DNA from 4 places in the Oceanobacillus sp. M65 genome. Region 1 is predicted to be linked to each of the others. Evidence: riboswitches for the same ligand, from Rfam matches in the RefSeq annotation. Region 1 holds a riboswitch; each other region holds the start of a gene.
The links. A riboswitch is a leader RNA that binds a small molecule or an ion and turns the genes downstream of it on or off. The one in region 1 is predicted to bind S-adenosylmethionine.

Region 1 (3,990 bases):
AGTGAACGGGAACAACAGGAAAATTAAAATAATAAAAGGAATGGCACGAAACACGTTCACTATAGCTGATACAATAAAATGGACACTTTTATTTTTCCATATTCCATCTTTTGAAGTCAGATAGAGAAGTAAACCAAGTAGAAGTCCAAGAATAAAAGTACCAATTAACGCTATTATTGTCATATAGAAGGTTTCATACGTTGCTTCAATAAGGTCTTCTATTTTAATATTATTTAACACCCTTAATCACCTCCATTTCCACAGAGGATTTTTCTTTAATAAATCGAACCGCTTCATCCAATTCATTCCCTGCAATTTGTACGATTAGGGTACCGTACGCACCTGCTTGTGTCTGGGTGATTTTACCTTGCAGAATATTGATCTCCACTTCATAATTCTTAGCAAGTTGGCTAATAAGCGCCTGATTGGTTGTTTCACCAATGAAATGAAGCCGTATAATTTCTCCTTCTGTGTATACCTCTGTAAGGCCATGAATATTTTCATCTTCCTCACCGTTGCCCATTACCTGTTCCACAAACTTCTTGGTTACATGCTGACGAGGATGGAGAAAGACATCCATTACTTCGCCCTGTTCCACTACTTTTCCACTCTCCATGACGGCAACGTGATTACATATTTTACGAATTACATGCATTTCATGGGTTATTAATATAATCGTTAAACCAAACTGTTTATTAATATCTACCAGTAGGTCCAAAATGGAATTCGTTGTTTCCGGGTCTAGTGCAGATGTTGCCTCATCACATAGCAATACTTTGGGATTGTTGGCAAGAGCTCTCGCTATCCCAACACGTTGCTTCTGTCCACCACTTAATTGGGAAGGATATGCTTTCTCTTTTCCTGATAGCCCAACAAGATCGATGAGCTCTTGGACACGCTTTTGCTTGTCCATTTTTGCCACGCCAGCAATTTCCAATGGGAATGCAATGTTATCCTCGACTGTTCTTGACCAGAGCAGATTAAAATGCTGAAAAATCATGCCGATATCCTGTCTTGCGATTCTTAGCTGTCGCGCAGTCATGGCGGTAATATCTTCATTGTTAATCTTAATGCTACCGCCCGTGGGCTCTTCAAGTCTATTGAGCAAACGGACAAATGTACTTTTTCCAGCACCACTGTAGCCAATCACACCAAATATATCGCCATCATTTATGTTTAAATCTAAATTTTCTACTGCAGTTACGCTGCTTTTGTTTGAAGTAAATACCTTACTCAAACCTTCAATTGATATCACGTTAATCCTCCTTAGTAAACCTCAGCAATAGTATGCCCAAATAGCACAAAAAACGCCATTCTGAAAGAACAGAATGACGTAGTAAATCGTCTTCACGTTCTCTCATCTGTCAAAGTTTTCACTTTGCAGGAATTGGCACCTTTCAACTATTAAAATAGTTGAAGGTTGCCGCGGTTTCACAGGGCCAGTCCCTCCACCGCTCAAGATAAGAGTCTATTTTTTTATCCACTTAAATTCGATAAGAATTATACTATCATGCTACTTTTACTGTGTCAATAAATAATTTAAGATTAATTTTTTACAAAAAGTTCTGGTTTATACTCCATCAAATAGCCGTAAATGTTAGGTATGGATTGAAAGGCATAAACCTTCTCCTTTATCTGATTATCTTTCATAATGAAAAGACAAGGTACGCTTTCCACCTGATTCTCGATCATAAACTCTGGATAAAGGGATGCATTCATCTCATAGAAAATGGTTTCCTTGTGCACTTGCTCAATTTTTTCCAGCATGGTTCTTGCAAGTGCACAGGTACCACAAAAGGGAGTATAGATATAAAGCAAATAATCGCCATCATTTAGTTGTTTCTTTGTTATTTCTTGCAAAAAATCACCTAACCAATCTGCCTCATAATAAAAATAGAGGGTTAACCGCTATCCGTTTACTTACCAGCGCTGTGGCAAGCGCTTGTTCAGGTGTTGTCGCGACCTCCCGATATTCACTGCTGACATATATATGTTCTGCATGTGGGAGCTCTCTCGCCAACTGTTTACGTAACTTTATGCCTGAATAGTCTTCGTCCACTAAAATATACACGTCCTTATAGTCAAGCTCATAAGTCTCAAGTAATTCATCTAGACGTTCCACTCCAAGTGTTCCATTGGTACAAACAATTGTTACTTCATCTGTAATAACCTTTTTAACTTGTCGTTTATCTGTTAAACCCTCTACAATGATTATTTTCTCATTTTCATGTGACATGGTTACATAGCTCTCCTCGAAAATCAAGCAAAATGTTTTTTCTAATATTATTTCCTAATAAGAGTATATGAAGAAAAGAAGGCTAACTATACAACTTTTATAAAGATGCACGTTAGCCTCCCTTTTTTATTCTTTATTCTTCATCGTTAAGCACTGCCTCATATGCCTCAGCGTTCAGAAGTTCATCTAATTGCGCTTGTTCAGATGGCTCTATTACTACCATCCAAGCTTTTTCATATGGGGATTCATTAACGAATTCAGGGCTGTCTTCTAAATCTGCATTCACTTCTACTACTTTACCACTAACTGGAGCATATAATTCAGAAACTGTTTTTACAGATTCTACACTACCGAATGGTTCATTAAGTTCCAATTCATCTCCAACTTCTGGAAGCTCAACAAATACGATATCTCCCAGTTCATCCTGAGCAAAATCAGTAATTCCAATACGTAGTTTGCCGTCTTCCTTTTTAACCCACTCATGCTCTTTAGAATATAATAAGTCCTTTGGTATGCTCATTGTCATCCCTCCATTATGTAATCAATCTAACTATAACCCAATTTGCCCGTATTTTTCTAGTCATAAATTTAGTCAGATTGCCAAGTCTCGTTATAAACTTCTTCCTTGAAACCGACTGTCACCTTTTGACCGTCTGTAGCAATCGGGCGTTTTATAAGCATCCCATCTGTTGCTAGAATAGCTGCCATTTCCTCGTCGGATGCATTCGCTATTTTCTCTTTAATATTTCCTTCTCGGTATTTTTTACCACTCGTATTAAAAAATTTCTTTGCTGGCAGTCCACTCTTCTTAATTAGTTCAAGAATTGTTTGCTCAGTCGGTGTATTTTCCACAATATGAACAGCATGGAAATCAACCTGATTTTCTTCCAACCACTTTTTGGCCTTCTTGCAAGTACCGCAATTTGGGTACCAATAAAACGTAAGTGCCATTAACTTAACCACCCTACTCGTTATTTTGCTTCTATTATAGCAAATATGTAAGAGACATGACGAGTTGAATGGTAGTTATAAGCAATGGCACATTAATCCATAAAAAGACGAGTCTCTTTAGAAGCAAAAAGCCAAACGATCATTCGAATATTTTCGTGAAAATTCGAATGCATTTGACTTTAAGCGCATTTATAATTAAACGATATACTTCTCTTCCTCAATTATTTGCTCTGCAATTTCTCTTTTCTTAGCTACAACGTTTGTTGGTGTGTGACGTGTAAGCTTTCTTAATGAAGAAAGCATCATTCTTAGCGTGTCTCCTTCTTCAACAGCGATTAATGTTTCTTTCGCGTCAGCTTCAATACGATTAAATGCCTCTTGAACATAAACCTGTGTATATTGCAGTTTTAGATTATTCTTTTCTAATCCAGTTTTATTTATCGCCTTTTCGGTTCTCAAGATGGCCGCTTCCATGTTGTATACTTCTGCTGTCATATCTGCAAGGTTAACAAGAATTTCTTGTTCCTTTTCAAGCTTTTTCATATATTTCTGTGCGGCAAGTCCTGCGCCAAGTAATACCATTTTTTTCGCATTTCTTAGTAAATATTTTTCTTGAGCTAATGTTTCATCGCCTACTTCTTCCGGCATCATCATCATGAGTTCTTCCTGAAGACTTTGTGCCTTTTGCAATAATGGTAGCTCACCTTTCATAGCTTTTTTCAATAATGTCCCTGGAACAAGAAGACGATTAATTTCATTTGTCCCTTCGAAAATTCTGTTTATTCGGGAATCGCGGTAGATAC
Region 2 (3,990 bases), on a different contig from region 1:
GCGATTTATTCTTTTCATGAAGGGGAGGACAGAACCTACATGGATATTGCACTACCCCTTCCAGGCTCTACTATGATTGGCACCCTTGCATTGCAGAATAAGCACGGAAACCTGCAATTAACAAGTAAACAACAAGAAAACGCGCAACAAGCAGGGATCTATTTGGCTGTTGGCAGGCAGGTACTAAAGCTTCCTCTAGAGGAAACATTTGTGGTAGGTGAAGAACAGGAAGGGAGTTTGAGAGCGACACATAAGATGCGCATTTTCTCGATACCTTTTTTAACCATCAACTACCGGATTGTTGATAAGAATAAAGGATAAACATTTTATTCGTACGTTAGGAAATTATAAAATTTCAGCTAGAAAGCAATCACCACGTAGTTAAAATTTTGAAGTGCCAAGTATAAGAAAAACGTACGCGTTCGTTAATAGACGAGCGAATGCGAGTTTTTCTAATAACAAGGATTTCCTTCTTATTTTGTGGAAATACTGAATAGGGCCTGATCAATAAAATGTAAGAGGTGCTTACATGATGTTAAAAAGAAATGTCAGCCGTGTATGGATACTCTTGCTCATCTTTTGCTTAGCTGCTTCAGTGCCCGAAGAAAAGAGAGTACATGCGATAGAGGAGCGGGGGACAATGAAACAGCGTTTGGATAACGAAATAGAAACAGAACCAATGTTGAAAGGTGCATTAGTTGGAATGAGTGTGCGGGATGCAAAATCTGGCGAGCTTCTATATGAAAACCTTGGAGATACAAGGCTTCGTCCTGCATCCAATATGAAACTTTTAACTGCAGCTGCAGCCTTAGAGGTTCTTGGAGAAGACTACACCTTTTCTACCGAAATAAAGACCGACGGCGTTAACAGAGATGAACAGTTAGTAGGAAACCTTTACCTTGTCGGAAAAGGGGATCCGACCTTGACACCTGAAGATTTTGCCCGTTTTGCAGAGCAACTTCAAGAACTGGGAGTGAGGCATATCAAGGGAGATCTTATTGGGGATGATACATGGTATGATAACGTACGCCTTTCCCCTGACTTAATTTGGAGTGACGAATCATTTCATTACGGGGCGCAAATTTCGGCGCTGACTTCCTCACCTGACGAAGACTATGACGCGGGAAGTGTTACGCTTCAGATAACAGCCGATGAAGAGCCAGGGGAGAAGCCTATCATAACTGTGTCACCTAACACCAACTATGTAACAATACATAATCGAGCCGAGACAAGTTCCAACAATGTGGAAGAGGATCTAACAGTGGAAAGAGAACATGGGTCAAACGAAATCACGCTTACAGGCACCATACCAGCTGGGGCAGAAACGGTGAAAGAATATATGGCCGTATGGGATCCGACAAGCTATGCTATGTCCCTTTTTCAGGATGCACTTCAAGCAAAAGGGATCACTTGGTCTGGGGAAGTGATGGTTGGCAAAGCGCCTAATGAAAGTTCCTTGCTTTTTCAACATAGTTCTATACCATTAAAAGAATTGCTTGTACCGTTTATGAAGCTGAGCAACAATGTGCACGGGGAAGTGCTCATAAAGGAAATGGGAAAGCATGTGCAAAAGGAAGGAAGCTGGGAAAAAGGACTTGAGGTTATGCAAAAGGAGCTAGAAAAGCTTGGGTTAAATCGAAGTACGTTATTAATTCGAGATGGTTCGGGTATTTCACATGTCAATCTCATTCCAGCAAACGAACTTAGTAAACTACTTTTTATCGTACAGGATAAGCCATGGTTTCCTGCCTTCAAGAACGCACTCCCAGTAGCGGGAGAGACAGGCAAGATGGTTGGTGGAACATTAAGGAATCGGTTGGGAGACGTCCAGGTTGAAGCTAAAACAGGAACAATCTTTGGAGTAGCTACACTATCTGGTTATTTACAGAACCTGTCAGGAGAGAATTATATTTTTTCTATTATGATTAATAATGTGCTTGATGAAGAAGCTGCTAAAGACGTGGAAGATAGCCTTGTTCGTATTATTGCGGAAAGACCTTAGCCTTGCTTTTACTAGGAAAAATTAATTAATTGACAGTTCTAACATTTTGCGCTAATCTTTTAAGTACTAATTAAATAATAATGTTTCTTATCTAGAGAGGTGGAGGGATATGGCCCTTTGAAGCCTCGGCAACAGGTCTGTTTAGTTAGATACTGTGCCAATTCCATCAAGCAATTGCTTGGAAGATAAGAGGATGAAGTTCTATTAGAATTTTAAACTCTTTTCTTCGGGAAAGAGTTTTTTTGTTTTCAATTTGGAGAATAGGAGTGGGGAAGATGAGATATGGATTTTGGTTACCGATTTTTGGAGGTTGGCTACGTAATGTAGAAGATGAGAAAATGCCACCTACTTTTAATTATGCAAAGCAAGTAATTCAGTCAGCAGAAAAATGGGGCTATGACACGACATTGATTGCTGAACTCTATTTAAATGATATTAAAGGGACAAAAGAAGATTCAATTGAAGCATGGTCAACTGCTGCAGCACTAGCTGCTGTAACCGAAAAAATAGAGATTATGACGGCCGTTCGTCCTGTCTTTCACAATCCCGCTGTTACAGCCAAAATGGCGGCCAACATTGATCATATTAGCAATGGGCGTTTTACATTAAATGTCGTATCCGGCTGGTGGGCAGAGGAAGCGAAGCAATATGGAGCAGAATTTACAGAGCATGATGCCCGTTATGAGCGAACAGAAGAGTTTCTTGAAGTGTTAAAAGGTTTGTGGACGGAAGAGTCATTCTCCTACAACGGAAAATTTTATCAAATTGAAAATACAAAGCTTTCACCAAAACCTGTACAACGACCAAACCCGGTGTTGTATGCTGGCGGTGAAAGTGACAAAGGAAAAGAGGTTATTTCCACCTATTGTGATGCCTATGTCATGCATGGACATACAGTAGAAGAAGCGAGACAAAAAATTAACGATATGAAAGAACGGAGAAAGCATGCAGGGAAGGAGCCGTTACAGTCGTTTGGTATGGCTGCCTATGTTATTTGCCGTGAAACAGAGGAAGAGGCATTACGAGAGCTTGAGAGAATTACAACTGTAAAAGAATCCGATGCGTACGCTGGGTTTCAGGACTTTACGACAATGTCACAACTGGAACAGCAGGTAAAACTGCAGGATTATTCTGTATCGAACAGGGGCCTACGTCCAAATCTTGTGGGCACACCGCAACAAATAGCCGAGCAAATTATAGCATATGAAGAAGCTGGAGTCGATTTACTATTGCTACAGTGCTCACCGCAATTGGAGGAGCTAGAAAACTTCGCCAAAAATGTTATGCCAAAGGTCGATGAATGGAAAAAGGTTTTACTAAATAATAGATAGGAGAGGCCATCATGACGAAATTATATATCATTCATGAAAATGAAGAATGGACGACACATTTATTTAAGCGATTGGATGAATTAGCGATTCCTTATGAGGATTGGCTTCTAACGAGCGGGAAGGTTGATTTGACTGCCGTCCCGCCAGAGGGAGTTTTTTATAATCGAATGAGTGCATCATCCCACACAAGGGGAAACCGTTTTTCTCCAGAGCTGACAAGTGCCGTGTTATCCTGGCTTGAACATCACGGTAGAACGGTTGTGAATGGGAGCAGGGCGCTTGATCTAGAGCTCAGCAAGGTGAAGCAATATTTGGAATTGGAAAAATACGGAGTCCGTACACCAAAGACAACGGCTGCTGTTGGAAAAAAAGAATTTATTGAAGTAGCCGAAAGCTTTGCAGGGAAACCTTTTATTACAAAGCATAATCGAGCAGGGAAGGGACTTGGTGTTCAATTGTTTCATTCAGTTAAAGCCTTGCAGGAATATGTAGAAGGTGGGGACTTCGAAGAGCCTGTCGATGGTGTCACCTTAATACAGGAATATATTCAGTCACCAGAATCCTATATTACGAGGTGTGAGTTTGTCGGCGGGGAATTTGTTTATGCAGTAAGAGTAGATACATCAGAAGGATTTGAACTTTGCCCGGCAGATGCAT
Region 3 (3,990 bases), on a different contig from region 1:
CCTCTTCTTGAAGTTTTTATCCCCAAATCTCTTTCCCAATCTCAACTATAAATTTTAATTTATTCCACTGATCTTCTTCCGTTAATTTATTTCCGTGGTGGGTTGATGCAAATCCACATTGTGTGCTCAAGCATAGTTGATCTAGCGGAACATATTGAGATGCCTCTTTAATTCGTGCTTTAATAGATTCTTTGTCCTCTAGCTCCCCATTTTTTGATGTGATTACACCAAGAATAACCTGAGCTCCGCCAGCAGGGATATGTTTTAGCGGTTTGAAATCACCAGAACGCTCATCATCATATTCCAAGAAGAATCCATCTACTTTCTCTTTGGCAAACAAAGTGGATGCGATTAAGTCATAACTCCCTTCAAATGCCCAATTGGATCGATAGTTTCCACGACATAAGTGTGTCGTCACAACTAAATCGTCTGGTTTTCCTTCCAGTACCTCATTAACAACGCGTAATGCCAGGTTTATTAGTTTTTCCCTTGAATATTTCCCTTCGTTAAACGGAATATCTGGTGAAGAAAGACCAGCAATATAAACATCATCGAATTGTAGATAGCGAACCCCAGCTTCATAAAAAGCGTGTAATGCATCACGGTATGTTTGAATAACATCATTGGCATATTCATCAATGTCAGGGTAAATTTCTTCATTAATTATTCCTTGATTGAAGAGTTGATTAGGGCTAGGGATTGTTTGTTTGGCAACTGCACGCCCAGCAACGATATCATTGAATTCAATGAAATCTTTAATGAAAGGGTGATCGGGATTAAAGGAAACCTTCCCTATATTTCGGACATTATATCTTTCAGTCTCCTCATTTCCATTAAAAACATAGCCTACGTCTGGAACATATCCTTCTATCCCGTTTAGATGCTCTAAGAAATCAGTGTGCCAGAATCTACGTCTAAACTCGCCATCCGTCACCGCATTCAAGCCAATTTCAATCTGCTTATCAACAATACGCTTAATTTCCTTTGTTTCGATCTCACGCAATTGTGTAGCAGAAATTATTCCTTCTTTAAATTCCTTTCTTGCTTGATGAATGCTTTCCGGTCGTAATAAACTTCCTACTTGATCCGCTTTAAAAGGTGCTTTCGTTAAGGTAATTGACATGTTAAATCCCTACTTTCGTTTTATTTTTTATAAACGCAATTCAACTAAACTAGTAATAAACGTATCTATTTTATGTAACCAACAAAAAACCCCCTTCTTAACAAATAAGAAGAGGGTTGGATACGTAAAAATTTTCTCTTCTTATCTCCAAGCTTAACGCTTCTGGAATTAGCACAGTACAAATGTCTGTTGCTGAGGTTTCAATGGGCCAGTCCCTCCACCTCTCTGGATAAGAAAAATCATATGAAATTTTTTGATTAGTCAATATACTACAGTTGTCGGATCAAAATGTCAAGGGGATATTAGAAGATTGTTATTATAAGAGGTGGCGAATGACATGGGCCATGGTGTGAAAAGTGGTATGAACATATCGCCATTAGGGTATCTAGTAAAGGAATGGTTGAAAAAATTAACCCAATCGCAACATAGAAATAAAACAAATAGGGGGAGTAGGAATAGTATGGGTGATAATAGTGATCATAAATCGTCAAACCAGTCCAGTAGGGTGCAAGAGAAACCAGAAAGGCAATATTTATTCCCGTCTCAGGTAATGGAGACGTTTAGCGAAAAAGGGAAAGAGCACCTTGATACAAATATGCCTTCCCAGTTCATTCTTTCTTTAAAGGCTGGTTCGTTTATGACCTTTGGAGCTCTTTTTTCAGTGTTGCTTGCTATCGGTATTGATGCTAAAGGGCTTACCTATCTTTTGCAGGGACTTGGATTTACAGCAGGGTATCTAATGGTATTTGTATCAGGTTCTGTTTTGTTTACTGAAGTAAATGTACTTTTGCCAACATCTTATTTACAAAAGTCTTATTGGAAGAAAAATAAATACGTCAAATTCTGGGTCGTAGCCTATATCGGAAACATTGTTGGTGCGTTGTTTGTGGCTTTATTAGTAATCAGTTCAAACTCCATGACACCTGAATTCACGAAAGAGATAGAAACCCTTCTATCTCATAAAATGAAATTTGCTGAGAATGGATGGATTGGCTGGTTTCAAGTAGTTGTGTCTGGTATTCTCGCAAATTGGCTTATAGGAATGGCTGCCTTTCTAACCACAGCGGCTAGGGATATGGTCGGTAAAATTTTGGGCACAGCTTTACCTGTCATACTTTTTGTGGCTGGGAATTTTCAGCATAGCGCAGCAAATATGGGGTATTTCAGTTTAGGCCTCTTTACATCTGATAAGTATGTATGGCAGGAATATGTCTTACAAAACCTAATCCCCGCAAGTATTGGCAATATCATCGGAGGAGCCATTTTTATTTCCTTGCTCTTTTCATACGCATTCCGAAAAGAGATGCGAAGTTCATGAGGTTAGTAGAGAATTGTGTTAAAGAAGGTAAAATATAATTCATCATAGTGCGATAAACTTTACCTGAGAAGGAACTGGCCAGTAAAAGTGAATAAAATTTGAGAAGAAAACCCCTTTATGGTTATGATTACCAAAAGGGGTTTTGAGTTGATAATAATAATTCTTAACCGAACTCCATAAATGCATTTTGAATTGGAGGCAAATTCTATTGGGAAATCTAATGAAGCGATTTGTTTATAGACCTACTTCATTCGCTGCATAGGTAGCAATTTCATTACTGAAACCTTCATACTCTAGCTGTTCTATTAACCCACTTTTTGAGAATGCAGTATAATCCAAGTAGTCTTCCGCCATTTTTACTGCTTGTTCTTTCCAATTTACATTAATTTTTTCTACTGCATAAGTAGCATCCTTATTATTAAAGCCTTCATATTCTAACTGTTCTATTAAGCCACTTTTTGCAAATGCCGTATATGCTACGTAATCTTCCGCCATTTTTACAGCCTGTTGCTGTGACATCGTTTCTTTATTTTCTTGCTTTTCGGCTTCTGCTTTAGCCTTTTCTTCTTCCTCTTGCTTTTCAGCCTCTGCTTTAGCCCTTTCTTCTTCCTCTTGCTTTTCAGCCTCTGCTTTAGCCTTTTCTTCTTCCTCTTGCTTTTCAGCTTCTGCTTTAGCCTTTTCTTCTTCCTCTTGCTTTTCAGCTTCTGCTTTAGCCTTTTCTTCCTCCTCTTGCTTTTCAGCTTCTGCTTTAACCTTTTCTTCCTCCTCTTGCTTCTCGGCCTCTGCCTCTTCGGCTTTCACCTGCTCTGTTTGACTGTTATTATCAGCGATATCACTTGTGGGCGGGGTTGTTACTCCGAATAAAATGAGAAACACTATTGTTGCGATACCAAAGTACATAGTCACATGTTTCCTGTTTCTTTTGGCTACAGGCATCCACTTTAAAACAATATTAGGTTTAATTAGTCCTATAAGTAGTGCTAAAATAGATATAAAAAATAAAATAAAAAATAAAGTATCCATTCTTTTCTCCTTTTATATTTAGTTTTACAGTTACAATTTATAAGTTGTACAAGACAAATTGCATTTAGACAATTTTTTAACTTAAAACACTCTCCTTTAAAAATTGTATCTCAGAAGTTTCCTGTCCATTTTACTAAAATTAGACTATTGACTCATTAGTGAACAACTTATAGTTAAATTGTACCACATATATATTTTGAAATATATTACAAAAAAACTTTAAAATAGGCAGGATACTTGTTATTTCTATCACAGAGATTCAGGAAATGGGTTACGACATCTCTAAAAGAAAAAGTAGTCCGTTTAGAAGTTTTTCCGAAACAGCTTGATTAATTAAAAAGCTTTGACTTCTTCTTAGGGAGTTTTTAAATATATGCTATAGTTTATACGTGATAATAAATAAGTTAAATGCAGGGAGGCATCGAAATGGAGAAGGCGACCATTCTTATCGCAGACGATGAAATAGAAATTGCCGATTTAATTGCGATCCATCTGGAGAAAGAAAACTATCGTGTCTTAAAAGCTT
Region 4 (3,990 bases), on a different contig from region 1:
CAATAAAATCACCAAGATATTGAATAAGCTGTACCAACACAATTAATACAATAACTGTTGTAATCATTACCGTGTCGTCATACCGGTAATAGCCATAGCGAATGGCTAAATCACCAATCCCGCCACCACCAATGGTTCCAGCCATGGCAGAATATCCTATCAAACTAATTGCGGTGATCGTCAACCCACTGATAAGTCCAGGCTTTGTTTCAGGGAGAATAATATCCTTGATAATTAACCATGGAGATGCCCCTACGGCAATAGCAGCTTCGATTACCCCTTTATCAATTTCTCTTGCAGCAGATTCTACAATCCGGGCGTAAAAAGGAATGGCCGCAACGGATAGAGAAACAGAAGCTGCAAGTGGACCAGTAATACGTCCGACGATGAGGTCTGTAACAGGGAATAGAAAGACAAGCAAAATAATAAATGGTACAGAACGAACTAAATTCACAATGATACCAATTATTCTTTTTGCGATCCGGCTTTCCCAGAATAGTCCTTTGTCTGTTACATAAAGCAAAATACCGATAGGGAGTCCAAGAATCAAGGCGACGAGTAAGCCTATACCCACCATTAGCAATGTTTCAAAGAAAGCCGTGTTCAACTCAGGAAGGATCTCTATTATTCTATCGAGCATGCTGGATCACCTCCACTTGCTTTAACCGCTCTTCTAAATATTGCTTAGCAGAAGCTACCTCTTCCGTTTCTCCTAGCAATTCCATAATAAAAATGCCTAAAGGCGTCTCTTTTATGTACTCCACCTTGCCGTGAAGGATATTGCCACTGACCTGAAACTTTTGCAGCATATCTGACACTACGGCGTCACTCGCTAAGTTACCGCGAAACTGCAATTGGAGAATGGTACCTTTGCAGGCTTCAAGCAACTTTGCTGGTAAATCAAAGTTCAAAATGGTATCAATGAACTGCTTTGTCAGTTCCTCCTGTGGATTTGCAAAGATGTTATAAGATGGTCCTTGCTCAATAATTCTTCCATCCTGCATAACAGCACATGTATCACAAATCTCCTTCACCACTTCCATTTCATGGGTTATTAAGACAATGGTGATTCCAAGCTCTTGGTTAATTTTCTTTAATAACTGCAAAATGGATTTTGTTGTGCTCGGATCCAATGCTGAGGTTGCTTCATCGCATAGTAGGACATTAGGATTGTTCGCAAGCGCTCGCGCAATACTAACACGCTGTTTCTGTCCACCACTTAGTTGTGCAGGGTAATGATTTATTTTATCTGTTAAGCCAACTAGTTCAAGAAGCTCCTCTACCCGCTTCTTCCTTTGTGATGGAGCTACTCCAGCCGCTTTTAAGGCAAACGCAATATTATCGAATACGGTTTTAGCTGAGGCTAGATAGAAGCCTTGAAAGATCATGCCGATCGACTGTCGTGCTTCTCGTAACTTCTTTGGGGAAAGCTCTAATAAATTTACACCGTCCACCATTATTTTTCCTGAAGTTGGCCGTTCTAGTATATTCATACAGCGAATTAGGCTACTTTTTCCTGCACCACTATATCCTACAATGCCGTATATTTCTCCCTTAGGTACTTCCAGTGAAACATTATCCACACCAACGACTTGGCCGGACTTTGTTTCATAGATCTTGCTTACTTTTTCTACCTTAATCATAACGTTCACTCCAATTCCGCCAGTAAATCCAATCCATCAAAAAACCCCCTTTCATCATGAAAGAGGGTGTCGATTACAAGTATCTCACACTTATCTTTCAGAATGAATCATTCTGAAGGAAGTAGCACCACTCCAAATGGAAGGTTGCTGTGACATCTACGGGCCTTTCCCTCCGTCACTCTAGATAAGAAATATTCATATTGTTAGCATAATGATTATCATAGTCTTCGAACTCCACTTTGTCAATAGCTAGTTTAAAATATTCCTAGCTTTCCAATTCGAGCTGCAGCTTCGGCAAGTCGCTCTTCATCAGCTAGCAAACCAGCTCGTACAAATCCCTCTCCCGCTTCACCAAAGCCATTACCTGGTGCTACAACAACGTGTGCTTTTTCCAAAAGGAGGTCAGCAAATTCCTCTGATGTATATCCTTCTGGGACAGGAAGCCATGCAAAGAATGTACCGCGGGGCGCTTGAACGTTCCACCCAATTTCCTGCAATTTTTCTACAAACACATTTCGTCTACTCTCATAGGTAGCTACCAATTCATCTACAGCCGTTTGATCACCAAGTAAAGCCTTCTCTGCTGCTTGTTGCACAGCGCCAAACAAGCTAACGTATAAGTGATCTTGAATCAGGTTGAGGCTTTTTATCACGGAAGTGTTTCCAACAGCAAAACCAACACGCCAACCAGCCATATTATACGTTTTAGACAAGGTATACATTTCTACCCCAATATCCTTTGCTCCAGCAGATTGCATAAAACTTTGCGGTTTCTTTCCATCAAAGCCAATAGCCCCATATGCAAAGTCATGTACTACACAGATTTCATTCTGTTTTGCCACTTCAATTGTTTCATCAAAAAATTCCTTGTTTGCAACACCGGCAGTCGGATTGTTTGGATAGTTTAAAAATAGTAACTTTGCTGCTTCAAGGTCAGCTTGATTTAGTTGTTGATAATTTGGTAAAAAATTATTTTTTTCTAACAATGGCATAAAAACTGAATTTGCATTGGCCATGGCAATTCCGGACATGTAATCTGGATAGCCAGGGTCAGGTAGTAATGCTGTATCTCCTGCATTTAACAAGCATTGGCTAATTTCAACCAGTCCTGTTTTTGCACCAAATAGAATCGCTACCTCTGATTCTGGATCAATATCGACATCGTATTCCCGCTTGTAAAAGGTTGCCACCGCTTCTTTAAGAAAAGCATGGCCTGTAAACGGGGAATATTTATGATAGACAGGGTTATCCGCTGCTGTCTTTAATTCTTCTACTATATGGTTTGGCGTTGGCAAATCAGGATTCCCCTGGCCAAGATTAATCACATCATGCCCCTCACTGCTTAATGCTTGTACTTTTTTTACCAATTTGGCAAAAAACTGCTCTGGCAGGCGTTTCAACGTATCTGATACTGGAAAGCTTTGCACGGTTTTCTCACCTCTAATAATTCTAAAATTCTAATTATCTATGTTAGCCAATTCTGCATCGTTTGTAAAGCTGTACTTACCAAAGGATCAGGTTAATTGACAGGAAAATAAGGCGATGGGATAATAAGCACCAATAACAACGAGCACTTAAATTAGGATCAGGCTGTTAGCTTACCCTTGCTTTTATGAAGGAGTTGATTTTATGATACTGTCTGTTGCCTTGTTGCAGATAGACATTACGTTTGGAGACCCGGTAGCAAATGAAGAAAAGGTAGAAAGAAAGTTTGCAAGTTTAAAAGAAAAGAAAGTAGATGTGGTCGTTTTACCCGAGCTTTGGACAACTGGCTATGATCTTACCCGTTTAGAAGAGATTGCCGACTCTAACGGAGAACGTTCCCTCTCTTTCCTTTCTAGACTTGCCCAGAAATATGACGTGCATCTTGTAGCAGGGTCTGTTGCCAAGCGCACAGAACGAGGCGTAACCAATTCCATGTTCGTTATCAATTCAAATGGTGAACTTGTAAAGGAATATGCAAAAGCTCATCTATTTAGATTGATGGATGAGGAAAAGCATTTGGTTGAAGGTAGTGAGAACGGTATTTTCGAATTGGCCGGAATAAAATCTGCTGGTGTTATTTGCTATGATATTCGTTTTCCAGAATGGATCCGAACACATATGCTTGATAATACGAAGGTGTTATATGTGGTTGCGGAGTGGCCTGCAAAACGAATAGACCATTGGAAAGCCCTGCTTATCAGTAGAGCTATTGAGAATCAATGCTATGTTGTAGCCTGCAACCGAGTTGGTGCTGATCCTAACAATCAATTTGGTGGTCAATCAATGATTATTGGGCCTTGGGGAGAAATCCTGGAAGAAGCTGACGATGAAGAAACCATCCTATACAGTGAATTGGATGTAG

Region 2: another riboswitch for S-adenosylmethionine. It lies ahead of ACTWPF_RS11965 (LLM class flavin-dependent oxidoreductase); the one in region 1 lies ahead of ACTWPF_RS07130 (methionine ABC transporter ATP-binding protein).
Region 3: another riboswitch for S-adenosylmethionine. It lies ahead of ACTWPF_RS15280 (5-methyltetrahydropteroyltriglutamate--homocysteine S-methyltransferase); the one in region 1 lies ahead of ACTWPF_RS07130 (methionine ABC transporter ATP-binding protein).
Region 4: another riboswitch for S-adenosylmethionine. It lies ahead of ACTWPF_RS12280 (methionine ABC transporter ATP-binding protein); the one in region 1 lies ahead of ACTWPF_RS07130 (methionine ABC transporter ATP-binding protein).

Annotation. Positions count from the first base shown of each region.
Region 1 is NZ_JBQQCJ010000001.1:1,509,115-1,513,104, reverse strand. It holds gene ACTWPF_RS07135 (methionine ABC transporter permease) at 1-183, opposite strand, end outside; gene ACTWPF_RS07130 (methionine ABC transporter ATP-binding protein) at 230-1,255, opposite strand; SAM riboswitch class I at 1,355-1,467, opposite strand; gene ACTWPF_RS07125 (thioredoxin family protein) at 1,546-1,860, opposite strand; gene ACTWPF_RS07120 (toprim domain-containing protein) at 1,883-2,236, opposite strand; gene gcvH (glycine cleavage system protein GcvH) at 2,370-2,756, opposite strand; gene ACTWPF_RS07110 (arsenate reductase family protein) at 2,825-3,187, opposite strand; gene ACTWPF_RS07105 (acyl-CoA dehydrogenase family protein) at 3,383-3,990, opposite strand, start outside.
Region 2 is NZ_JBQQCJ010000002.1:858,199-862,188, reverse strand. It holds gene ACTWPF_RS11975 (YndJ family protein) at 1-321, shown strand, start outside; gene dacB (D-alanyl-D-alanine carboxypeptidase/D-alanyl-D-alanine endopeptidase) at 530-2,002, shown strand; SAM riboswitch class I at 2,087-2,194, shown strand; gene ACTWPF_RS11965 (LLM class flavin-dependent oxidoreductase) at 2,278-3,333, shown strand; gene ACTWPF_RS11960 (ATP-grasp domain-containing protein) at 3,345-3,990, shown strand, end outside.
Region 3 is NZ_JBQQCJ010000004.1:34,080-38,069, forward strand. It holds gene ACTWPF_RS15280 (5-methyltetrahydropteroyltriglutamate--homocysteine S-methyltransferase) at 17-1,123, opposite strand; SAM riboswitch class I at 1,262-1,359, opposite strand; gene ACTWPF_RS15285 (formate/nitrite transporter family protein) at 1,584-2,441, shown strand; gene ACTWPF_RS15290 (Ltp family lipoprotein) at 2,676-3,464, opposite strand; gene ACTWPF_RS15295 (response regulator transcription factor) at 3,891-3,990, shown strand, end outside.
Region 4 is NZ_JBQQCJ010000003.1:37,034-41,023, forward strand. It holds gene ACTWPF_RS12275 (methionine ABC transporter permease) at 1-640, opposite strand, end outside; gene ACTWPF_RS12280 (methionine ABC transporter ATP-binding protein) at 630-1,643, opposite strand; SAM riboswitch class I at 1,731-1,834, opposite strand; gene ACTWPF_RS12285 (pyridoxal phosphate-dependent aminotransferase) at 1,898-3,070, opposite strand; gene ACTWPF_RS12290 (carbon-nitrogen family hydrolase) at 3,273-3,990, shown strand, end outside.